4 regions of the Actinoplanes sp. NPDC051475 genome follow, and region 4 is predicted to be linked to each of the others. Evidence: riboswitches for the same ligand, from Rfam matches in the RefSeq annotation. Region 4 holds a riboswitch; each other region holds the start of a gene.
The links. Region 4 has a riboswitch for cyclic di-AMP ahead of AB0368_RS23165 (NlpC/P60 family protein). Riboswitches for the same ligand answer to the same signal wherever they lie in the genome.
Positions count from the first base shown of each region.

Region 1: another riboswitch for cyclic di-AMP. It lies ahead of AB0368_RS05290 (hypothetical protein); the one in region 4 lies ahead of AB0368_RS23165 (NlpC/P60 family protein).
Region 2: another riboswitch for cyclic di-AMP. It lies ahead of AB0368_RS35185 (transglycosylase family protein); the one in region 4 lies ahead of AB0368_RS23165 (NlpC/P60 family protein).
Region 3: another riboswitch for cyclic di-AMP. It lies ahead of AB0368_RS31825 (NlpC/P60 family protein); the one in region 4 lies ahead of AB0368_RS23165 (NlpC/P60 family protein).

Region 1 is NZ_JBFAZZ010000002.1:163,342-169,125, forward strand. It holds gene AB0368_RS05275 (ABC transporter permease) at 1-183, shown strand, start outside; gene AB0368_RS05280 (ABC transporter ATP-binding protein) at 176-946, shown strand; gene AB0368_RS05285 (hypothetical protein) at 962-2,032, opposite strand; cyclic di-AMP (ydaO/yuaA leader) riboswitch at 2,036-2,172, opposite strand; cyclic di-AMP (ydaO/yuaA leader) riboswitch at 2,407-2,543, shown strand; gene AB0368_RS05290 (hypothetical protein) at 2,548-3,567, shown strand; gene AB0368_RS05295 (glycoside hydrolase family 65 protein) at 3,633-5,784, opposite strand, start outside.
Region 2 is NZ_JBFAZZ010000025.1:52,616-58,399, forward strand. It holds gene menC (o-succinylbenzoate synthase) at 1-553, shown strand, start outside; gene AB0368_RS35170 (DUF2064 domain-containing protein) at 606-914, shown strand; gene AB0368_RS35175 (response regulator) at 981-1,403, shown strand; gene AB0368_RS35180 (Hpt domain-containing protein) at 1,414-1,797, opposite strand; cyclic di-AMP (ydaO/yuaA leader) riboswitch at 1,974-2,152, shown strand; gene AB0368_RS35185 (transglycosylase family protein) at 2,154-2,798, shown strand; gene AB0368_RS35190 (GNAT family protein) at 2,917-3,399, shown strand; gene AB0368_RS35195 (hypothetical protein) at 3,498-3,704, shown strand; gene AB0368_RS35200 (cellulase family glycosylhydrolase) at 3,790-5,127, opposite strand; gene AB0368_RS35205 (sialidase family protein) at 5,393-5,784, shown strand, end outside.
Region 3 is NZ_JBFAZZ010000019.1:53,766-59,549, reverse strand. It holds gene AB0368_RS31845 (DUF1360 domain-containing protein) at 1-17, opposite strand, end outside; gene AB0368_RS31840 (DUF6158 family protein) at 32-277, opposite strand; gene AB0368_RS31835 (hypothetical protein) at 357-785, shown strand; gene AB0368_RS31830 (DUF3817 domain-containing protein) at 799-1,128, shown strand; cyclic di-AMP (ydaO/yuaA leader) riboswitch at 1,337-1,473, shown strand; gene AB0368_RS31825 (NlpC/P60 family protein) at 1,516-2,445, shown strand; gene AB0368_RS31820 (sigma-70 family RNA polymerase sigma factor) at 2,520-3,521, opposite strand; gene AB0368_RS31815 (SDR family NAD(P)-dependent oxidoreductase) at 4,086-4,772, shown strand; gene AB0368_RS31810 (dTMP kinase) at 4,769-5,575, opposite strand; gene AB0368_RS31805 (nucleotidyltransferase) at 5,760-5,784, shown strand, end outside.
Region 4 is NZ_JBFAZZ010000011.1:168,126-173,909, forward strand. It holds gene AB0368_RS23155 (glutamine amidotransferase) at 1-76, opposite strand, end outside; gene AB0368_RS23160 (MurT ligase domain-containing protein) at 109-1,329, opposite strand; cyclic di-AMP (ydaO/yuaA leader) riboswitch at 1,795-1,962, shown strand; gene AB0368_RS23165 (NlpC/P60 family protein) at 1,969-2,766, shown strand; gene mraZ (division/cell wall cluster transcriptional repressor MraZ) at 3,166-3,597, shown strand; gene rsmH (16S rRNA (cytosine(1402)-N(4))-methyltransferase RsmH) at 3,825-4,892, shown strand; partial or broken gene AB0368_RS23180 (hypothetical protein) at 4,901-5,404, shown strand.

The sequences.
Region 1 (5,784 bases), on a different contig from region 4:
GTCGTCGAGGCCAACCCGCTGCTCGTCTTCATCGACCTGATGCGCCACGCCCTGATGGAGGACGTGCAGCTCGCCAACTCGCCGCTCGTGCTGTGGCTGGAGGCCATCGGCTGGACGATCGTGGTGGGCATCGGCGGCTACGTCTACTTCTGGCGCGGAGAGAAGGGCTACGGCCGTGGCTGACCAGCGCGAACCCACCGTGATCGTGGACGACGCGCACGTCGTCTACCGGGTCCACCAGGCCGGCAGCGCCGGTACGGGCAGCCCGCTCGCCAGCTTCAAGCGGATCGTCACCGGCTCCAAGCCGGCCACGCTGCGGGAGGTGCACGCGATCAAGGGGGTGAGCTTCGTCGCGTACAAGGGCGAGGCGATCGGCCTGATCGGCACCAACGGCTCGGGCAAGTCCACCCTGCTGCGCGCGATCGCGGGCCTGCTGCCGGTCGAGAAGGGCGCCGTCTACGCGGCCGGCCAGCCGTCGCTGCTCGGCGTCAACGCGGCGCTGATGAACGACCTCCCCGGCGAGCGCAACGTCGTGCTGGGCTGTCTCGCCATGGGCATGTCACCGGCCCAGGTGAAGGCCCAGGTCAAGGACATCATCGACTTCTCCGGCATCAACGAGCGCGGCGACTTCAGCTCGTTGCCGATGCGGACGTACTCGTCCGGCATGGCCGCTCGGCTGCGTTTCTCGATCGCGGCCGCCAAGAAGCACGACGTGCTGCTGATCGACGAGGCGCTGGCCACCGGCGACGCCAAGTTCCGCAAGCGCAGCGAGCAGCGGGTCCGCGACCTGCGCGCCGAGGCCGGCACCGTCTTCCTGGTCAGCCACAGCGAGCAGTCGATCCGGGACACCTGCGAGCGCTGCATCTGGCTGGAGTCCGGGCTGATCCGCGGCGACGGCCCCACCGACGAGGTGCTCAAGGAGTACGAGGCCTACGTCAAGAAGTGACGCAGGCCCCGGACGTCATCTCATCGACAGGTGCACGTGGTTCGTGTGGTCGCTGGACGGATCGCCGTTGCCCCGGGTGTACGCCTTCCACCCGCTGCTCGGCAGCCAGATCCGCCGGAACCAGATGACGTAGAGCACACCCAGCCGGCTCGCGTTGTTGATGAAGTAGTTCGCCAGCCGGTTGCCGTAGTCGCGGCTGCTGCCCGACGCGATGCCACCGAAGCCGCCCCGGTCGGCCGCGAAGTCGCAGGCCCGGCCCTGGGGATGCTCACCGCTGTTCTGGTGGCGGAAGCAGGCGACGAAATGGGTGAAGCCGTCGGCCTTGGCCTCCTTCATGGCGTGCAGCGTCCGCGGGGTGATGCACCCGGTGGTGGTCGGGTCGTTGACGGTGCAGGACTCATTCGGTAGCGAGCCGTCGGAGTTGCGGGGCGCGGCGGCGGCGCGTGAGCTGGAGCCCCCGCCGGTGGAGCCGCTGCCACCACCGTCGTCCGCGGCCGTCGTGGTGGCGTTGTGTGCCTTCAGCGCGCCCTCGGCCTGCGTCTTGCGCTTGGCCATGATGGTGAGCTGCTTCTGCTGGTCGCGGATCGACGCGTCGATCGCCAGCTTCGCCTGCTCCTGCCGGGCCCGTGCGTCCTTCAGGTCGCGGATCGCGCGGTCCTGCTTCACCGCGACCGTCTCCAGGGTCTGGGCCCGGTCCAGCATGCTGCCGGTGGAGTCGGCGGTGAGCAGGGCGGTCATCGGGCCCAGCCGGCCGGTCCGGTACGACCTGCGCACGATCTCGTCGAGCGCGCCCTGCTTGGGGCCGAGCTCGGTGTCGATCTCCTTGAGCTTGGCGACGAGCTCCTGCTGGCGCTTCTTCGAGCGGTCGAGCGCCTCCTTGGCTTCGACGAAGCCCTTCGACGCCGCCTCGAGCTGCTCGACGAGGGACTTGGAGCCGCCCTCCCCGTCGTCGCCGGAATCTCCCGGCGCGGCGAGCGGGCGGGGCGCCGCGGTGGCCGCGGCCGGGGCGACGAGCGCCAGCCCCGAGGTGGCGACGAGGACCGCGAGCAGGGTCGCTAATCGCCGGCGGACAGGGTCGAGCCTCACGTGCGTTCCTTCCGTCGGCCGCCGGTCGGGTTAGCTGACGGGTTCGGGACGGAAGTGATCCCTACCGCAGGAGCTGCGGATTCACCCCATTACCGGATGGGTCCCCGGCTCGCCTTTCGGCGATTAGGCGGCGGTTCCGTGATGGAACCGTGACGAACGATACCCACGGTTTTCCGCAATCGACAGGTGTCGCACTCTGTGCGGTCATCCGAACACACGGCGTCAGTTTCCGCGGGCTGTCATTCCATCGAGTGGTAACGCAAAGTCGTTGGGAGGTAACGCTTTTGCCGATGTCGCGCCCGGTGATGAGCGGCCCGGAGTCAGGTAAGCTTTCCGCCGGTCACTGCCAAGGAAGGCACCGCCCCCAAGGTGCCGGCAGACCACCGCTCAATCGCCGTGAGGCGAATCGGGGAACCACCTGGTAATGGGGTGAATCCGCTGAACAAGCGGTAGGGATCGCTTCCGTCCCGAACCCGTCAGCTAACCCGGTCGGCGGCAACACGGAAGGAAACTGGATGACGGCAAGACCCCGCCGGTGGCTGGTCCTCGCCCTGGCATCGCTCACTGCGGTCACCCTGATCGCAGCCCCCGGCGCGCCCGCGAGTGCGGCGCCGGGCGGCGGGAACTCGTCGACTGCCGACGACGGCGACGACAATCCCATGCTCAACGACGTGCTGGACAACACGGGCCGGCGCTACCTGGCGGCCAAGTCGGCGGTCGCGAAGTCGACCAAGAGCCAGCTGGCCCTCGCCCTCAAGGTCAAGGACGCGGAGGCCACGCGGGACGCCCTGCTGCCCGAGGTGGGCGCGGTGGCGGCGCAGCAGTACCGCACGGGCGGCCTCACCACCATGGGCTTCCTGCTCAACGTCCGCTCGCCCGACGCGTTCATCGACAAGGCGGTCTCGCTCGAGGAGATCAACGACCTCAACGACAACAAGCTGCGCCAGCTCGACGCTGCCATCAACGACGTCGCCACCGCGAAGGCGCGCCTCGACCAGGAGGTCAAGGCGCAGAAGCAGAACCTCGAGCTGATGACGAAGCAGAAGGAGTCCGCCGAGAAGGCCCTCGACCTGGTCGGCGGCAAGACGGTGACCGGCGGCTTCGTGCTGGCCAAGTCCCGGGTGGCGGCGCCCGCGCCCCGCAACGCGGACGGGGAGTTCGGCCCGCTGCCGTGCAACGTCGACGACCCGACCACGAGCGGCTGCATCACGGCGCGCACGCTGCACATGTACCAAGAGGTGAAGAAGGCCGGATTCAACCGCTTCGTAGGTTGTCACCGCGACGGCGGCCCGTTCGAGCACCCGAAGGGCCGCGCCTGCGACTGGTCCCTGCAGAAGAGCGGCTTCTCACCCTGGCACAACCAGGACACCCGCGAGTACGGCAACAACCTGATGGCGTTCGCGGTCCGCAACGCCGACCGGCTGGGCATCCTGTACGTCATCTGGAACCGCATGATCTGGTTCCCGGCGACGGGCTGGAAGACGTATCACGGACCGTCCAACCACACGGACCACGTGCACATCTCGATGCTGTAGCAGCGCCCCACGCGACGAAGCCCCCGTTCCCTGACGGAACGGGGGCTTCTGCCGCTCTTGAGCTTCTAGGAACCGCTCGCCCGGCGGACCGGTGCGCGACCGGCCGGCTGCGTCGGGGCCGGACCGGTGGGCGGCGCCGGCGGGATCGGCAGGACGATCGGCTTCACCTGCGTGACCGTGACCTCCTTGCCGTGGTGCAGCAGGTCCAGCCGCGCCGACCCGCCGCCGTTGCGCAGCGAGTACGTGACCTCGTCCGGCGTGACCTCGACCCGCAGCCGGAGCCCGCGCCACAGCAGCGAGAACTCGAGGTTGCTGATCCGGCTCGGCAGCCGCGGCGCGAACGAGAGCTGGCCGTTGTAGTCGCGCATCCCGCCGAGGCCGGCCACGAGGGCGATCCAGGAGCCGGCCAGCGACGCCACGTGAACGCCGTCGCGGGCGTTCTGGTGCAGGTCGTGCAGGTCCATCAGGGCCGCTTCGCCCAGGTAGTCGTGGGCCAGCTCGACGAAGCCCACCTCGGCCGCTATGACCGCCTGGATGCAGGCCGACAACGATGAGTCGCGGACCGTACGGGCGTCGTAGTACGCGAAGTTGCGGGCCTTCTCCTCCGGGGTGAAGGCGTCGCCGCGGACGTACATGGCCATGACCAGGTCGGCCTGCTTGACGACCTGCTTGCGGTAGAGGTCGAAGTACGGGTAGTTGAGCAGCAGCGGGTACGCCTCCGGCGGAGTGTTCTCGAAGTCCCACTCCTGCAGCCGGGTGAAGCCCTCCGACTGCTGGTGCACGCCCAGCTCACGGTCGTACGGGATGTGCACGGCCGCCGCGGCGTCGCGCCAGGAGGCGGATTCCTCGTCGTCGACGCCGAGCTTGCGGGCCAGGTCGGGGTGACGCTTGGCCGCGTCCGCCGCCGCGAAGAGGTTCTGCTGCGCCATCAGGTTGGTGTAGACGTTGTCGTCCACCACCGCCGTGTACTCGTCCGGGCCGGTCACGCCGTCGATGTGGAAGCGGCCGTGGCGGTCGTGGTGACCCAGCGAGCGCCACAGGCGGGCGGTCTCCACCAGCAGCTCCAGGCCGACCTCGCGTTCGAAGTCGTCGTCGCCGGTGGCGGAGATGTAGCGGCGGACCGCATCGGCGATGTCGGCCCCGATGTGGAAGCCGGCGGTGCCGGCCGGCCAGTATGCCGAGCACTCCTGCCCGCGGATCGTGCGCCACGGGAAAGCCGCCCCCTGCAGGCCGAGGGTCTGCGCGCGCTCCCGGGCGAGATCCAGGGTGGAGTGCCGCCAGCGGAGCACGTCCGCGGCCGCCGCGGGCTGCGTGTACGTCAGCGCCGGCAGCACGAACGTCTCGGCGTCCCAGAACGTGTGGCCGTCGTACCCGGGGCCGGAGAGGCCCTTGGAGCCGATCGGGCGCTTCTCGGCGCGCGCGCCGGCCTGCAGGGTGTGGAACAGGCCGAAGCGGACCGCCTGCTGCACCTCGGGGTCGCCCTCGACGCGCACGTCGGAGTGGTCCCAGAAATCGTCGAGGAATTCGCGCTGGGCCTCGATCAGCCCCTCCCAGCCGTCCAGCCGGGCGCTGGCCAGGGCCGCGCCGACCTGGTCGCGCACGGCGGGCAGAGAGCGGTTGCTGGACCAGCCGTACGAAGCCAGCTTCACGACCCGCAGCTTCTGTCCGGGCTCCAGCTTGCAGGCGACCGTGGTACGCAGCCAGTCGGGGTGGCCCTCGGTGGTAACGGCGTGCTTGCCGGGCGCCTCGACGAGGTGTTCCATGGCCGCCGCCATGCGCAGGTCGCTGGCCTTGGTGCAGTGCACGAGCAGACCACCGGTGCGCTGTTCCAGCATCTCCTCGGCCTGCAGCGGGTGGTCCAGCACCGCCGCCACGCGCGGGTCCTTGCTGGTGGGCGGCAGCTGCTCGTTGGCCACGAGCTCGGACTGCAGGATCAGCCGCGCGGTGTCGTTCAGCGGTTCGACCTCGTAGAGGAACGCCACGACCGAGCGCTGGGTGAAGGACACCATCCGCACGGTGCGTACCCGGATCGCCTGCCCGGAGGGTGACACCCACTCCACGATCCGCTCGAGGGTGCCGGCGCGCAGGTCCAGCGTCCGCTCGTGGGAGCGCAGGTCGCCGTACCGCACGTCGAACGGCTCGTCGTCGACGAGCAGCCGCATGAGCTTGGCGTTGGTGACGTTGACCATCGTCTGACCCGACTCGGGGAAGCCGTAG
Region 2 (5,784 bases), on a different contig from region 4:
GATGCAGGTGGACGCCAACACCGCGTACACGCTCGCCGACGCGCGGCACCTGGGCCGGCTGGACCCGTTCGGGCTGTTGCTGATCGAGCAACCGCTGGACGAGGAGGACGTCCTCGGGCACGCGGAGCTGGCCAAGCTCATCACCACGCCGGTGTGCCTGGACGAGTCGATCACCTCGGCCCGGGTCGCCGCGGCCGCGATCACGCTCGGCGCGTGCTCGGTGGTCAACGTGAAGCCCGGCCGGGTCGGCGGCTACCTGGAGGCGCGGCGGATCCACGACGTGTGCGTGGCGCACGGTGTACCGGTGTGGTGCGGGGGCATGCTGGAGACCGGGCTGGGGCGGGCGGCGAACGTCGCCCTCGCCGCCCTGCCGGGCTTCACACTGCCCGGCGACACTTCGGCCTCGGACCGCTACTTCGCCACCGACCTCACCGCGCCCTTCGTGCTCGAGAACGGCCACCTGCCGGTGCCGGCGGGCCCGGGCCTCGGGGTCGAACCACTGGCCGCGGTGCTGGAGTCGGTGACGACGGCGACGGAATGGATCCGGCTGTAGGTTTCTCGCCCAGGCAGGCAACCTTCCGGGCGCCGGCGGCCACTACCGGGGCATGACCCGGACTCGACGGTTCTTCCGCTGTGACTCGCGGCTCTCGCCCCCCGGCCCCGGGAGCGGGAGTGCCTACCTGGTGATCGCGGCGGAGGTGAGCGCGCGGTTGCTGGGTGACGCCTACGGGCTGTTGCGCAGCTTCGATGCGGTGATCGGCCCGACCAGCGACGGCGGCTGGTATGCGTTCGGCCTGCGGGAGCCGTCCCGGGCGCCGGAACTCGAGCCGCTGACCGACTCGGGGACCCTCATGCTGGCCGCGTTGCGGCTCGGGCTGCGGGTGGCCCTGCTGCCGACCCTGCCCGTCCCGTGACCCACCGGCACAAACGCCGGTCGCGGCACGGTTCGTGCACTTAGGCTGGGTCGCAAGGAGGCGAGAATGACGAACCTTTCCGGTCACGCCACGGTCCTGATGGTCGACGACGACGCCGACGTCCTCGAGACCACGGCCCACATGCTCGCCGCCCGGGGCTTCCGCGTCTTCACCGCGCTGGACCAGGAGTCGGCCATGCAGGTGTGCCGGGAGCAGGAGGGCCGGATCGACGCCCTCATCGCCGACCTGTCGTTGCCCGGAGACAGCCGGGGCGACCTCGCCCGGGCCATCAGCGCCGTGTATCCCCGCATGCACGTGATCTACATCAGCGGGATCCCCCGGCATGTCGCCCTGGCCCAGGGGCTCGTGCGGCCGGATGCGCCGTACCTCGAGAAGCCGGCACAGCCGAGCGTCCTGGCCAGTGTCCTGCAGAGCCTCCTGGCCGAGAACGTGAGCGCGACGGCGCCGGCGAACTGGTGGGACGAATGATCCCTCTCGGTCAACGCACGGCCTCCTGCTGAAGGTCACCGGCGATGCGGGTGCACACCGGTGCCACCCGGCCGTAGGCGCCGTGGATGCGGTCCAGCGTCGCCCGGGGTTCCAGGAGGTGGCCGTCGCGCGCCGCGTCCTCCAGCTCGCCGAAGAGATCGGTCAGCTCGGCGGCGCCGATGTTGGCCGCCGATCCCTTGAGGGCGTGTGCCTGGTCCTGGACGGCGGCGAGGTCCCCGGCGGCCAGAGCCTCGGCCAGCCGCTCCAGAGCCGGCGGCGTCTTGACGGTGTACGACGTCAGCAGCCTGACGAGCAGCGCGCATTCCGGCCCACCGGGTTCGGGCCCGGTGATCTCGAGGAGCCGGGCGCGGACGGCGACGGCAGGATCTTCCATGATCCAACGGTACGGCCGATGGCCCGCTTCGCGGTGATTATCCCGGTTCGAACGACACCTCGGAGAAAGATCAATCCGGTCGCAAGGGTGTAAACAACGTCACGTTCGGCCCCGGAAGTTTGCGATCGCCCGGGGGGAAGTGGCTACGGTCGGCCGGTCCGCAGATGCGGGCCCCGCGGTCGGTAACGCCGAGTCCTGCCGCCGACCGGGCCGGGACCTCAACCGACAGGCATGGAGCGGGGGACCCACAGGTTCCACGGCGCGCAAGCCGCGCCTCGGGGTGAAGCCGCCACACGCGGCCGGGCTCCTCGGCCCGAACCCGACAGCTGACCTCGCAGGCGTGGAGGTTTCCTTTCATGGCACAGATCCGCAAGCAGTCCCTGCGTGCCCTCGGCCTGGTGGTCGCGGGCGCGGCCGGCACCGCCGCCCTGCTGGGCCCGGCATCGCCGGCAGCGGCCAGGTCCAGTGTGAACTGGGACGCCGTCGCGCAGTGCGAGTCCGGCGGCAACTGGAGCATCAGCACCGGCAACGGCTTCTACGGCGGCCTGCAGTTCAGCCGCAGCACCTGGAAGGCGTACGGCGGCGGCAAGTACGCGAGCACGGCGAACAAGGCGAGCCGCGCGGAGCAGATCCGCATCGCCGAGAAGGTCCTCGACGGCCAGGGCATCGGCGCCTGGCCGGTGTGCGGCAGGAAGGCCGGCTCCTCGAAGTCCTACTCGGGCAGGAACACGTCCGGGGCCTCGTCGAAGTCGTCCTCGCACAGGAGCACGACGCACAGGAGCACGACGCACAGGAGCACGACGCACAGGAGCACGACGCGCAAGAGCACGCCGGCGCACGCGACCGGCAAGTCCTACACCGTGCGCTCCGGCGACACCCTGGCGAAGATCGCGAGCAGCCACCACGTCAAGGGCGGCTGGCGCGCGCTGTACCAGCTGAACCGCGGTGAGATCGGTGGCAACCCGAACCTCATCTTCCCGGGGCAACGCCTGGCCCTCTGAGGCCTGGCGGAGACCGGCCCGGCCGCCCTTCCCCCGTGGGGCGGCCGGGTCCCGCCACACCCACCACTATGGAGGGACAACAGCACCGCCGGCTTGCGCGTACCGGCATGATGTGCGCATGAGGCTGGTCCCGCCGACCACAATGCTGGCGGACTCCGCGGCGCCCTGGTTCGACCATCCCCAGGTGCAGCACTACCTGGGCGGGCGGGACTGGTTGCCCCGCATGCTCGCGATCGCCGAGCGCGGCGGCGGTGAGGTGTTCCGGGGCCACCTGGTGCTGCGCTGCCACGCGTGGTTCGGCGTGGACGCGGCCGGCGAGGTGGGTTTCATCGGCGGCGACGTGTACGCCGACGGTCGCGGCCGCCGCTCCATGGGCCTCGCCTTCGTGGTCGACCCGCGGCGCTGGCACGAGGGCCGCGGCCGGGCCCTGCTGCGAGCGGTCGTCGACAACGCCGAGCTGTCCGATGTGGATGAGTTCTTCTGCGGCATCGATAAGGGCAACGCGCCGAGCCGCGCGTGCTGTGCCGCCGCCGGGTTCACCCCCGACGGCGGCGTCACCCGTGAGGGATTCGTGTACTACCGGCTGCGCCGGGATCAGTGACAGGTTCCCGTACCGCTGTCGGTGCGCAGCCACCGCTCCTGCGCCGAGCCGGCGGCCATGGAGATGTTCGAGTTCAGGCGCGGGGCCGGCGGCTGTCGGTGCTCGACCTGGCGTCGATGGACGTGGTGGGGACCGCCGAGACGGCGAGCGTCGACGACCGGGCGGCGTGGCTCGACGGCGCGACGCCCGCGTACACCCTGCGGGACAGCGCCGGCACTCCGGCGGTCTGGTCGGTTCCCGCCGACGGTACGGGCCGTCCGCGGCTGCTCGTGCCCGGCGCGGAATCCCCGGCGCCGCCGGCCTGAAAGAAATGTGGGGAACGCGGGCAACCTTTCCGGCCCGGCGGAGCACTGAAGGGGTGTTCGCCCGTGGGAGGGCCGTTCCCGGACCTCACCGGCCCTCCCGCGGGCGCTTCCAGGCGGCTGTGCAGGTCGCCGCCGGCGCGGTGTTCCGGCCGGTCCACGCGGCCGTGAAGCCCCAGCTCGTGCTCCCGCCCGCGGGCAGCGAGCCGTTGTACGACAGCGATCGGGCGGTCACCGCGTCGCCGGAGGTCGTCACGGCCGCGTTCCACGTGTTGGTGAAGCGCTGGCCGTCGGGCCACGTCCAGGTGACGGTCCAGGAGCTGATCGGGGCGGTCCCGGCCTTGACCGTGACCGCGCCCTGGAAGCCGCCGGTCCATTGGCCGGTGGTCGCGTACGTGGCGGTGCAGGCCCTGACCGGGGGTGACGAGGGTGGGGTCCCGTAGACGGTGGCCTCGCGGGACGTGGCCTTGATGCCGTTCGGGCCGTTGAAGAGCCGCTCACCCCAGGAGGTCAGCAGGCCGGCGTCGAAGTTCGTGACGAGGTCGAGGTATTCGACGCCGCCGCCGTTGCCGCTCCACGACCATCCGAGGTAGCCGATGCCCTGGGCCTGGGCGGTGGCCATGACGGTGTCCTCGTCCGGGTCGCCGTCGGAGTGGTTGAAGCCGAACTCGCCGACCACGATCGGCAGCCCGGCCGCCCGGAACCGGCCGAGGTAGTCGGTGATCTCGGCGGCCGTGTCGAAGACGCCGTACATGTGGATCGAGAAGATGGTGTTGCGCTGCGGGTCCGTGGCGAAGACCGAGGCGGCGTTGTCGCGCATGGTGAACGACCAGTCCTGGCCCCAGTTGGGGGCGTCCACCATGATCGAGTGCTCGAACCCGGCCGCCCGCAGCCGGGTGATCGCGTTCTTCGTGTCGGTGACCCAGCCGGCCGGGTCGGTGTTGCCGTACGGCTCGTTGCCGATGTTGAGCATGACGTAGCGCTCCTGACCGGCCAGGGCGCTCCTGATGCCGATCCAGTAGTCGACCGCGTGGGCAAGGGTGGTGGCGGCGGCATCCTCGCCGTACCCCGTGGTGTCGTGCACCTCGAGGACGCAGATCAGCCGGTTGGCCTTGCACTGGCTGATCACGTTGGTGACGTCGGCGGCGTCGTTTCGGGTCCAGCGGTCGCCGCTGCTGAGCACCACCCGGACGGTGTTGGCGCCCAGCGCCTTGATGTCGGCGAGCGAGCCCAGCTTGTCCGGGTACCAGGTGTGGGCGTGGTTGACGCCGCGCATCACGAATGCGTTGTCGTTGGCGTCCAGGATCTGCGAGCCACGGACGGTGAAACCGGCGGCGGCCTGCGCCGACGGTGCTGCCAACGTTGTCATCGCCGCGACGGCGGCCGCGAAGGCAGTCACGCCGCCGAACAGTCTGCGTTTCCTCATGGAAGTCCTCCTCAGGCGGTGCTCAGGGGCGCCTTTCGATGGGAGAGCGATGGCGTTCCATCGTGCGGAAGCGCTCCCACGACGGCGGACAGTCCTGTGTCTACCTACTCGGTTCAGTGCTGTCAACATCGACCCCCACCGATGGGTTTGTTTCGGGCTCTTGACTTCCGGATGAACACGGCCCACATTCATGGGAGCGCTCCCATCAGAGATGTCCATCGATGGCGTAATCCCCGGCGTCGCGACGTCCCTCGAGAGGATCCCCGTGCTTCCCCCACCGTTCGCCGCTTTCCTGGCCACCCTCTGCCTGGCCGGCGCCGTCGCGCCGGCCGGGCAGGCCGTCCCCCGTCCCGAGCCCGCCGTCCGGTCCGACACGTACGCCTGGAAGAACGTGCGGATCGACGGCGGCGGCTTCGTCCCCGGACTGGTCTTCAGTCGGGCCGAGAAGAACCTGATCTACGCCCGTACGGACATCGGCGGGGCGTACCGCTGGAACCCGGCGGGCCGTAGCTGGACGCCGCTGCTCGACTGGGTCGGCCAGGACGACTGGGGCTACAACGGCGTGCTGAGCATCGCCGCCGATCCGGTCGACGCCGACCGGGTGTACGCGGCCGTCGGCATGTACACCAACGGCTGGGACCCGAACAACGGCGCGAT
Region 3 (5,784 bases), on a different contig from region 4:
CGTACCGAGGAGGTCATGCGCACGGGTCCTCTCAGAAGTCCTGGGTGAGCCGGTGCGGGTCCACCTCGCGGCCGGGGTGCCGGGCGAGGTATTCCGTCTCCAGCTCGGCCGTACGGCGCAGGTGGTTGGCGAGCGCCGCGTCCGGACCGTGCCGCAGGGTCTGCAGCCGCGTACGGTGCAGGCTCCCCAGCTCACGGATCAGGTCCTCGTCCGCGAGCCCGGCGGGGTCGATGCCCTGCTCGGTGCCGACGCGGTCGTCGACCTCGGGGTCGCTCATGATCTCTCCCTTCTCGGTGGTTCCCGCAACGGTTGCCCGTGCCGCCTGTCGTCAAACCCCCGCTGGGTACGCTCGACCCATGAGAGGGCTGTGGACCCCGGCGTGGATCGCGCGCCATGTGGTCGCGCTCGCGCTCGTGATCGGCTTTCTCGGCCTGGGCTGGTGGCAGTTCAGCCGCGCCACCGGCGGCAACACGCTCAGCTGGGGCTACACCTTCGAGTGGCCGGTCTTCGCCCTCTTCGTGGTCTTCCTGTGGGTGCGCGAGGTGCAGCAGGAGCTCCGAGCCGGCCCGCAGGCGCCCGAGGAGCCCGCCGAGGCCCCGGCGGCAGCGCTCGGCGGCGACACGCCCGTGACGGTGCGCCGGCCGGTACGCGTGCCGGTGGGCGCGCAGCCGATGCCCGCCGACGACCCCGAACTGGACGCCTACAACGACTACCTCGCCTGGCTCAACGCCCACCCCGGCGCCCGGCCCGGCGACTACCCCGGACGCAAGAGCAGCACCAAGTAGAAGGACGTGGACCGTGCAGGGAGCCCTCACCCGCTACCGGATCATCGCCTGGATCGTCGGCGTGGTCCTCATCGTGCTCGTGCTGGTAGGCATGCCGCTGAAGTACGCCGGCCACAACGACACGGTGGTCGCGGCCGTCGGACCCGTCCACGGTTTCCTCTACATGATCTACCTCGTCGCCACCTTCGACCTGAGCCGCCGGGCCGGCTGGCCGCTCGGGAGGATGCTGCTGGTGATGCTCGCCGGCACGATCCCCTTCTTCTCGTTCTGGGCCGAGCGGGTCGTCTCCCACAAGTGGGCCGTCCAGGGGATGGACACCCCGCCCGCGATGGCGCAGAAATAGAAGGGTCACGCTGCGAAAGCGTTGAATCGCAGCCCGTTATCGGGATCATTCCCATATTTGTGATAATTGGCGCAAGTCACTCTTCCGGCTCTTGTGTTAATTGAGATCGCCGATAAGTTGATGCGGTTGGTCCGGTCCGCAGCCATACCCTCAAGTGGCGCCGGCCAGCGCCGCCGAATCCCTCGACGGCGGTAACGGTGACCCCATCCCCCGGGGCTCGCCGCGACCGTCTCGGCGAGCCGGGGAACCACCGAAGCAGCATCCGGGGTGAATCCGCGTCAGCGGTAGGGCCTTCTTCCCGCCCGAATCCGTCAGCTAACCCGGTAGGCGGCCCAGCGGAAGAAAGGCCACGTACCGTTGCCACACGCCCGAACGAGGCTACGCACCATGGTGGTCGCCGCCCTGGCGATCGTGATCACCGGCACCGTCGCGCCGGCTGCACACGCGGCGCCCTCGACCGGTGACATCAACAAGAAGATCGAGAAGGCGTCGAACCAGCTCGAGGACGTCGTCGAGTCTTACAACAAGATGAAGATCAGCTTGAAGAAGACGAAGGACGACGAGACGAAGCTCGCCGCGTCACTCGCACCCGCCAAGGAGGCCCTCCAGGCCGCCGGCGCGCAGATGAACGTCATCGCGGCGTCCGCGTACAAGACCGGCAAGGTCGGCACGATGAACGTCGTGCTGGAGGGCAGCAGCAACCTGATGGACCGGATGTCCATCCTCGAGCAGCTGTCGCGCAACCGGCAGCGTGACATCGACACGTACACGGCCACGACGCAGAACTACAACGAGCGTCAGGCCGCACTGAAGACGACTCAGGTGAAGCAGACCGCGGAGGTCAACGAGCTCGCCGCCCGCAAGAAGAAGATCGAGGGCCAGCTCAAGGACCTGTACGCCATGCGCAAGGCAGCGTACGGCCGGGCGACCGAGAAGGGCTCGAGCTACACCGGCAACGTCCCGTCGGTCTCCGGCGAGGCCGGCGTCGTGGTCCGGTTCGCCTTCGCCCAGATCGGCAAGATGTACGAGTACGGCGCCGACGGGCTCGGCACGTACGACTGCTCGGGCCTGACCTCGCGATCCTGGAGTCAGGCGGGCAAGTCACTGCCGCACAACGCCGCGGCCCAGTACAGCGCCACCCGGCGGATCAGCCGGTCCCAGCTCGAACCCGGCGACCTGGTCTTCTACCGCAACCTCGGGCACGTCGCGCTCTACGTCGGCGGCGGGAAGATCATCGACGCCTCACGGGCCGGTGAGCCGGTGAAGCATCGCACGATCGACATCATGACCCCGTACGGCTACGGCCGCGTGACCTGATCACGCGCCCCGGCACGACAGAAGGCCGGTGTCCCGCGAGGGGCACCGGCCTTCGGCGTTGTTGGGGGAAGTGGTTACGCGGCCTGAAGGCCTTCGGCGCGGGCCAGCTCACGCAGCCGGCCCAGGGCCTGGATCTCGAGCTGGCGGATGCGCTCGCGGGAGAGCGAGAACCGCGACGCGACCTCGGTCAGCGAGTGCTCGCGACCGTCCTCGAGACCGTACCGGGCGCGCATGATGCCCGCCGAGCGGTCGTCGAGGTGGTTGAGCAGTCCCTCGATGCGCTGCCGCTCCAGGGCGGTCAGCACGATCTCCTCGGGCGACGGCGCGTCGCTGTCGGCGACCAGGTCGCCGAGGTTGGTGTCGCCGTCATCGCCGACCGGGGTGTCCAGGGACACGGTGTCCTGGGCCCAGCGGGTCAGCTCGCCGACGCGCTCCACCGTCACGCCCAGCGCCGCAGCGATCTGTTCGGGCTCCGGGTCGGCGCCGAGCTCGCGGACGAGCTGGCGGGTGACGTTGCGCATCCGGTTGACGTCCTCGACGAGGTGCACGGGCAGGCGCACGGTGCGCTCCTGCTGCGCGATCGCCCGGCTGATCGCCTGGCGGATCCACCACGTCGCGTACGTCGAGAACTTGTAGCCGCGCTCGTAGTCGAACTTCTCGACGGCGCGGACCAGGCCGGTGTTGCCCTCCTGGATCAGGTCGAGCATCGGCATGCCCGAGCGCACGTACCGGCGTGCGATCGAGACGACCAGACGGAGGTTCGCGCGGATGAACAGGTCCTTCGCCCGCTCGCCCTCGACGACCAGCCGCTCCAGCTCCTCCCGGCTCACGCCGCGACGGACGTCTCCGCTCTCGAGCAGGTGCTCGGCATAGAGGCCGGCCTCGATTGCCTTGGAGAGGTCGACCTCCCTGGCGGCGTCCAGAAGCGGCGTCCGGGAGATCTCGTGCAGGTAGACGCCGACGAGGTCGCGCTCCTCGGCGACTTCGTCCGTCCGCATCACGGTGCTCTTCTCCACGTTGCCCACGGTCCCCTCATTGCCTTCACTAACCCTGTTACGGGCAATTCCTGCTTCCATCAGCCCTCCCCGTAACGTCCGCAGTTCGTGCATTGCGGTGCTGACACCTACACAACAAGTGGCGCCCTGCACTGATTCCGGCTGGTGGGTCGAAAGTGTCACGAATGCCTGAGCGTCACCTGAGAGCCGCGTGCATACTTACTGAAGAAGGCTCTCGTCGAAGGCATTCGGAGCCGTACCCGGGGTCGGATGCGTGCTGTCGGCTGTGTGCCGTCACGCATACCCCTCGCCCGATACATGACACCATCAGCCCCTCATCCGTCACAGCGACGGCCGTCACGGATTGCCTTGCGACGCTCGTCACTACCCAGTACGGCCCGGTAGCCAATTGGGTTCACGTCCAGCATCGACAGGTTGCCGCCGGGCTTGATGCAAACACCACGGCGAAAGATCCCGGCGCCTCGTCGACGCGGGACCATCTGCCACCATGCGGCACATCGCGCCGCAGATCACTAGCCCGTCCGGGTGACCCCCACCCGTGCAACCACCGCCTACCTCAACCCTTACCGCGACACCGGCTTGCCACACAGACAGTGATGCGAAACACAGGACTACCGTGGCCGCATGGCGGAGCGCAGCGCGGTGGTGACGGGTGGGGCCGGCGGTCTCGGTGGGGCCGTGGTCGAGCAACTGCGGGACGCGGGATGGCGGGTGGTGGCTCCCGTACGCGAGGGGGCGACGGGGAAGCTGCCGGCCGGTGTGACGAGCATCGCAGCCGATGTGACCGTGGCAGAGGACGTCGCCGCCGCCGTGGCGCTCGCCGCGTCCGAACCCGGCGCACCACTGCGCGCGGTGATCAACCTGGTGGGCGGCTTCGCGATGGGTGGGCTGGTGCACGAGACGCCGGTGGACGACTTCGAGGCGATGCTGCGGCTGAACCTGCGGCCGACGTACCTCGTGACGGCGGCGGCACTCCCTCATCTCGTCGCGGCCGGCGGCGGCTCCGTGGTGTGCGTCTCGTCCCGCGCGGCGGTGGCGCCGTTCGCCGGGGCCGCGGGCTACGCCACGGCGAAGGCGGCGGTGGTCGCGTTCGCCAACGCCGTCTCCGTCGAGTACCGCCGGGAGGGCGTACGGGCGAACACGGTGCTGCCGAGCGTGATCGACACCCCGTCCAACCGCCGGGATCAGCCGGACGCGGACCACGCGCGGTGGGTCACGCCGGCAGAGATCGCCCAGGTCATCGCCTTCCTGGCCGACGACGCGTCCGCCCCGATCAGCGGCGCGAGCATCCCCGTCTACGGCCGGAGCTAGAAGACCTCGGCCAGTTGCAGGGTCACCGCGGTCGCGGCGGCGGCCAGCGTCGCGGCCGCAACGATCAGGGCCCGGGCGTGTGCGACGAGCATGGCGGGGACACGGCGCGCCGGGATCATGGGCGCGGGCACCGGGTCCGGTACGGGCAGGTGGGCCAGCAGCGCCGCCCGCACCTGCTCCGGCGTGCCGTTCGCGTCGATCAGCACGAAGTCGCCGTGCTCCGGCAGCGCCCGATAGGCCGCCGCGGCCGCGCGCAGGTAATCCATCTCCTCGTGGTCGTACCCGCGCCGCTCGATCCGGTCGTAGGCGATCTCCGGGTCGACGACCAGCAGGAACGTCACGTCCGGCCTCGGGAAGATCCGGTACGCCAGCCGCGCCCGCCGCTCCGCCCGGTTCAGCCGTTCCGGCCGGGGGTTCTTGGCGTGGGCGCGGATGCTCGCGTACTGGCACACGGCGTAGCGGTCCATGACGGTGACCTCACCGGTGAACCGGCGGCGCAGGAGCGTACGGAGGATGGCCAGCCAGCGCAGCACCGACTCGACGAACAGCATCGTCCGGCGGCCGAGCAGGTGTTCTCCGTCGCGCCGGCCCAGCGCCGTGGCGAGGCGGCCGAACCAGCGGCGGCCTCCGGCGTTGCGGCGGTAGGTCGCCGCCAACCCGCGACCGGCCAGCGTCGTGGCCAGGAGGTGCGCCTGGGTCGTCTTGCCGGAGCCGTCGATGCCCACGAGAGCGATGGTGCCGACGGAAGTGATGCCGACGGGAGCGGTGCCGACGGGAGCGGTGCTGCGAGGCCGGGGAACCATACCCACCGACGGTAGCTGGTGATGTCACCGACCGTTCCTGACGTGCGGGCTGCTCCGGGCGTACAAAATGGGTCTTAGCAGTGGAATTTGACCTTGGGCCGGGGACCGCTCGCGTTACAAGGATTGCCTTGAGGGGTAGTCGATCCGTGAAGGAAACGGACATCCATCGACACAGGGAGACGCCATGCCGCACCGGGTGGACGAGGGCC
Region 4 (5,784 bases):
GCATGTTGCCCCGGTCGCCGTACGTGGACAGCAGGTCCGGGTAGATCCAGACGATCCGCAGGGTGCTCTCACTCATGGTTTTCCTTTTGTTCTCCGCTGCGGGCAGGCTCAGTTGACACGGTCCAACTCCGCTCGGATGTCCTGGAACGCCGTGTAGTTCGCGATCACCTCGAGGCGCCCCGGCGGGGTGGCCTGGATCGCCTCCTCGAAGGTCTTAACGTGCCGGAAGGGCACATCGTTCACCTCGAGGCGTACGGCGAGGTCGTACGCGCGGTCCCCGGTGATCAGCACGGGCCGCCCGCGCAGCGGCGAGAAGTCCACGTCGTACAGCCACGAGGTGTCGAATCCGTCGGGGTCGCGGGCGTTGATGGAGAGCAGCGTCGGCGCCACCTCGGCCATGTCGAACGCCTCGAGCCAGCTCGCAGGGTTCTTGGCCAGCAGCAGCCGGATGTTGCGCCCGTCGCGGTCCACCTGCGCGTAGCGACCGGCCACAGAGGCCACGCCCGCGAGCCGGGGTGCCGCCTCTATGGGGCGTACGCCGAATTCGGCGGCGACGGCGAGCGCGGTGGCCGCGTTGCCGAGGTTGACCTGGCCCGGCAGCTGAAGCTTGACCAGGTGCCAGTCGCCCCTGGGGTCGAGCACGCCCTCGTCCTCGACCGTCCACTGCGCCTGCGGCCGGCGCAGCGGGCATCCCGTGCACCACCAGTCGCCCTGGGCCCGGTTGATGGGGGAGCCGCACTCGGGGCAGACCCACGAGTCGTCGGTCCAGCGCTGGCCCGCGCTGAACCAGACGACGTGAGCCGTGTTCACGGCCGCCCAGACCACCATCGGGTCGTCGGCGTTCGCGACCACGTGCACGTCCGGGTGGGCGGCGAGGGCGGTGCGCCACATCTGCGCCATCATCGCCACCTCCTTCGCCCGGTCGAGCTGGTCGCGGGAGAGGTTGAGGAGGGCCACCACGCGGGGGGTCGTCTCCTCGATGACCCGGGCGAGGTAGTGCTCGTCGACCTCGAGCACGGCGAACGGGGTGGAGCCCGCCTTCGCCAGCGCGGAGGTGTGCCCGGTGGGCATGTTGGCGCCGAACGAGTTGGTGGCGACCGGGCCCAGGACGCCCAGTGCCGCGGCCGTGAACCGGGTCGTGGTCGTCTTGCCGTTGGTGCCGGAGACAAGGGCGATGGCCCGGCCCGCGGCGAGGTTCCGCAGCAGGTCGGGATCGATCTTGAGGCCGATCCAGCCGCCGATCACCGATCCGTCGCCGCGTCCCGCGGCCCGCGAGAGGGCCGCCGCCGTGCGCGAGACGGAGCTCGCGACCTTGGCCCGCAAGGGCATCTTCCCGTCCGTCACGGCGACGAGGGTACCGGAAACGGACACTACGTCGAGTGGCGCCGGGTGCGACGCCGCCCGCGGTCACCGGTGCGGGGGGCGGCTCCGCCGAAAGGTTGATCGGGATAGGTCGTCCGTTGCCGTGTTTGGGCCGGTGGGGATGTTTGCGGGGGCATTCGCCCGACCTGTGCGCCGTCCTTGATCGCACCGCCCGCGGCTTTTTGTGTGTTCTGTTTCACCCGTAACCTTCAGCTGTCCGTAAGCATTACTGCGCGTAGCGTGGCGGCATTTGTCACAGGTGGATCACAAATCGGACACTGTCCACTGTGCCAAATACGAAGAGTCACGAGGGGCCGCCCCACGGTGGATCGAGAAATCGGGTAGGCAGGGTGGGCCGGTGAGCGACCGCCCACCGCTCGCACTGCACGGATCACGCCGAGCCCTGCCCCGGTCCGTACGGTGCGACCACGAAGCAAGTGAACGACCATAAAGGCATACGGGGGCAGGGACGGGGGACCCATTTCCGGTCCATCGGGTCGCAGGACCCGGGGGACCTCGGGGTGAAGCCGCCACCGGCGGCCGGGCATCCTTCCCGCCCGAACCCGACAGCTAACCTCGCAGGCGTGCCGGAGGGATATCTCTACCGTGCACGAACGCAGTTCGAGCCGGGGCCGCCGCATGTCCGTCGGCACCGGAACCGTCGCACTGTCCCTGGGTCTCTGCCTCTGCGCCGGCCAATTGGTCGCGACGCCGGCAGCATCCGCCGCCCCGATCACGGCGGCCGCTGCCGCGAAGGTGAAGCCGAAGGTCACCGCTTCGTACAACAAGCGGACGGTGTCCTGGGGTTCCAAGGTCCGGGTCACCACCAAGCTGATGAATCCGCGGACCGGCAAGAAGGTGGTCCATGGTTGGGTCCGCCTGCAGTCCAAGATCAACGGCAAGTGGAAGACCTGGCAGAACAAGCACGTGACGACCGGGACCGTCGTCTTCAACACCCAGCCCGGCAAGACCGTCTGGTTCCGTACGTACTACGGCGGTTCGCGGGGCATGGTGCCCAGCGCCAGCAAGCCGGTCAAGATCACGGTCAGGACCAGCGGCGCGAAGATCCTCGCCGAGGCCAAGAGGCACAAGGGCGCGCTCTACAAGTACGGCGCGGCCGGCCCCAAGCGCTTCGACTGCTCGGGTTACACCTTGTACGTCTACAAGAAGGCGGCGGGCAAGAAGCTGCCGCACAAGGCGAACTCGCAGCAGCACTACGGCAAGGGCGTCAGCAAGGGCAGCAAGCAGGCCGGCGATCTCCTCGTCTTCCGGTCCGGGTCCTACGGCACCCACGCCGCCATCTACGCGGGCGGCGGTTACATGTGGGCCTCCCCGCACACCGGTGCCCGGGTGCAGAAGCAGAAGATCTACGGCAGCAACTACGTCGTCCGGCGCATGGTCTGACGACAATGCAATAAGCAGTACGGCGGCACACGACAGTTCAGTGGGGCGCGACCCGGTTCGGGTCGCGCCCCACTGTCATGTCCTCCACTTCTCCCTCCACTTCCCTCCCCAAGGTCGACCCGAGCGCTCGGGTATGCCCTTTTTCGGCGGAGTTTCGTGCCCGCCTGGGCGGCTTGTCGGAAAGTGGACCTTGAATGGGGGCGCCAACCCCTCCACTCCGACCCACCGCGTCTGACGTGCGCATTCATCCGCGAAAACGGTTCATGGACGCGTCGATTCCGGTTGCGGGTGGAGGGAAGTGGAGTAGAGTGGAGCGCAGTGGCAGGGCCGGAGCGGACCTGCCGGCCCGAGTGAACAGGCGGACCGCGAAACCGCCAAAAGGGCAGGGGGGTTGCGCCGATGTTCCTCGGCACTCACACCCCGCGCCTGGACGACAAGGGCCGGCTGATCCTCCCGGCGAAGTTCCGGGACGAGCTGGCGGGAGGTGTCGTGATCACCAAGGGGCAGGAGCGTTGCCTGTACGTGTTCCCGATGCCGGAGTTCCAGCGGATCGCCGGGCAGCTGCGTGACCAGCCGGTCACCAACAAGGCAGCCCGGGCCTACGGCCGGGTGTTCTTCGCCAGCGCGCACGACGAGATCCCCGACAAGCAGGGCCGGGTCACCATCCCGGGCCACCTGCGGGAGTACGCGGCACTCGACCGCGAGCTCGTGGTGATCGGGGCGAGCACCCGGGTGGAGATCTGGGACAAGCAGTCCTGGGAGCAGTACCTCTCGGCGAGCGAGGACGACTTCGCCGACATCGAGGAGGGGGTGCTGCCCGGCGGACTGTAGGCGTGCTACCTGCCGGCCGCCGAGGCGGTCCGGACGTCGCTGCCGCCGTACTGCGAGATCTCCAGCCGCTCCCGCTCCTGGCGCCTCTTCCCCGGCGCCAGGCGTGTGTCCGGTGGGGCGCGCCCGATGGCAACGGGCACGAGCGGATGGGGATCTGGCGGTACGGAAGACGACCGGACGCCGATCGCGAACAAGCGGCCGGACGGCGCGCGAAAGAGAGCAGGGCGATGGGGGTCGACATGGGGGAGCTTCGCGGCACGCACGTGCCGGTGCTGCTCGAGCGCTGCCTCGAGCTGCTCGCCCCCGCGCTCGACCGTCCCGGTGCGGTGCACGTCGACTTCACGCTGGGCCTGGGCGGGCACGCCGAGGCCGTGCTGGAGCGGCACCCGGACGCGGTCCTGATCGGACTCGACCGGGACCCGGAGGCACTCGCGCACTCCCGGCACCGGCTCCAGCGCTTCACCGACCGCATCCACCTGATCCACGCCGTGTACGACGAACTTCCGGCGGTCCTCGCCGAGCTCGGCTTCGCCGCGTTCCACGGTGGGCTGTTCGACCTGGGCGTGTCCTCGTTGCAGCTCGACGAGGCGGACCGGGGCTTCGCGTACGCCAAGGACGCACCGCTGGACATGCGGATGGACCAGTCGCGGGGGATCACCGCCGAGGAGGTCGTCAACGGCTACGAGCCGGGCGAGCTGGTCCGCATCCTGCGGGTGTACGGCGAGGAGAAGTTCGCGCAGCGGATCGTCTCGGCGCTCGTCCGGGAGCGGGCGAAGGCGCGGATCGTGTCCACGGCCAGGCTCGCGGAGCTGGTCCGGGACGCCATCCCGGCCGCCGCGCGGCGAACGGGTGGCAATCCCGCCAAAAGAACGTTTCAGGCACTACGTATTGAGGTAAACGCGGAACTCGCCGCCCTCGAAGCCGCGGTTCCGGCTGCATTGGACTTCCTGGCCCCGAAAGGGCGCCTTGTAGTGATGTCGTATCAGTCATTGGAAGACAGGATCGTCAAGCGCGCCCTGGCCGCCAGGGCACGCAGCACCGGGCCGATCGATCTGCCGGTCGAACTGCCCGGAACCGGTCCGACAATGCGGCTGCTGACCAGGGGGTCCGAGCCGCCCACGGCGGCGGAGGTGGCGGAGAACCCGCGTGCGGCTTCGGTGAAGCTGCGCGCGGCGGAACGGATCGACGAGCAGGACCAGGGACAGGGGGCCGCCCGCGAACGGCCCCGGATGTCCGCGCACGGGGGACGAGGGCGGCGACGCCCGGGGGAACACCAGGAGGGGGAGGGGCATTGAGCGAGCGCATGACCACCGCGCCGCGGTCGGGGGGCCGGACCGCGGATCGGGCGGACAAGGGCCGGCGCACGCCGGCCGGCACGAAGGGAACGGCGCGGGGGGCGCGCCAGTTCCCGATCGAGGGCACCACCGCCCTGAAGCTCAACGCTGAGCAGCAGCGGGACACCGTCGCGACGCCGCGCCTGCGGGTCGCGCCGCCCGCGCCGATCAACGCGCCGCGGGCGCCGTTCATCGCGCTGGTGGTCGCCGTCGTGGTGGCCGGGGTGCTGGGCATCCTGCTCATCAACACCAGGACGGCGGAGAACTCGTTCGAGCTCGACACGCTGCAGCAGCAGCAGGCCGATCTGGACGCGCGCCAGCAGGCGCTGGAGAACGAGATCGCCGCCAACAACATGCCCGGCAGCCTGGATGCGGCAGCGCGCCGGCAGGGCCTGGTCAAGGCGGACTCGCCGGCGTACATCCGGCTGCCCGACGGCAAGATCATCGGGGTGCCGAAGCCGGGCCGCGGTGAGCCGGCCGTGACCGCCCAGGACCCGGCCGCCACGGCTAGGGCCGTCGAGCGGGCGAAGTCCACCCAGGACGCGACGACGCAGGACGTGACCGGGGACGCCGCCACCGGATCGGGTGCGGCCACCCCGGCAGGTGTGCCGGGTGCGGCTGCCCCGGCGGGCGTGCCGGGTCAGGGCACGTCTCCCGTCACCGGGCAGTAGCGCGGTGACGCCGCGTTCGGACGAGACGCCGCGCCGGGGCCAGCAGCCCCGGCGCGGCGCTTCTTCCCAGGAGCAGACGACCGCGGGCGACGAGCGTGACCGCGGCTTCGGGGGCATCGGCGCCGCGCGGGCGTACACGCCGCGCGGGCGGACCGTGCGCGAGGGCGACCAGCGCACCCGGT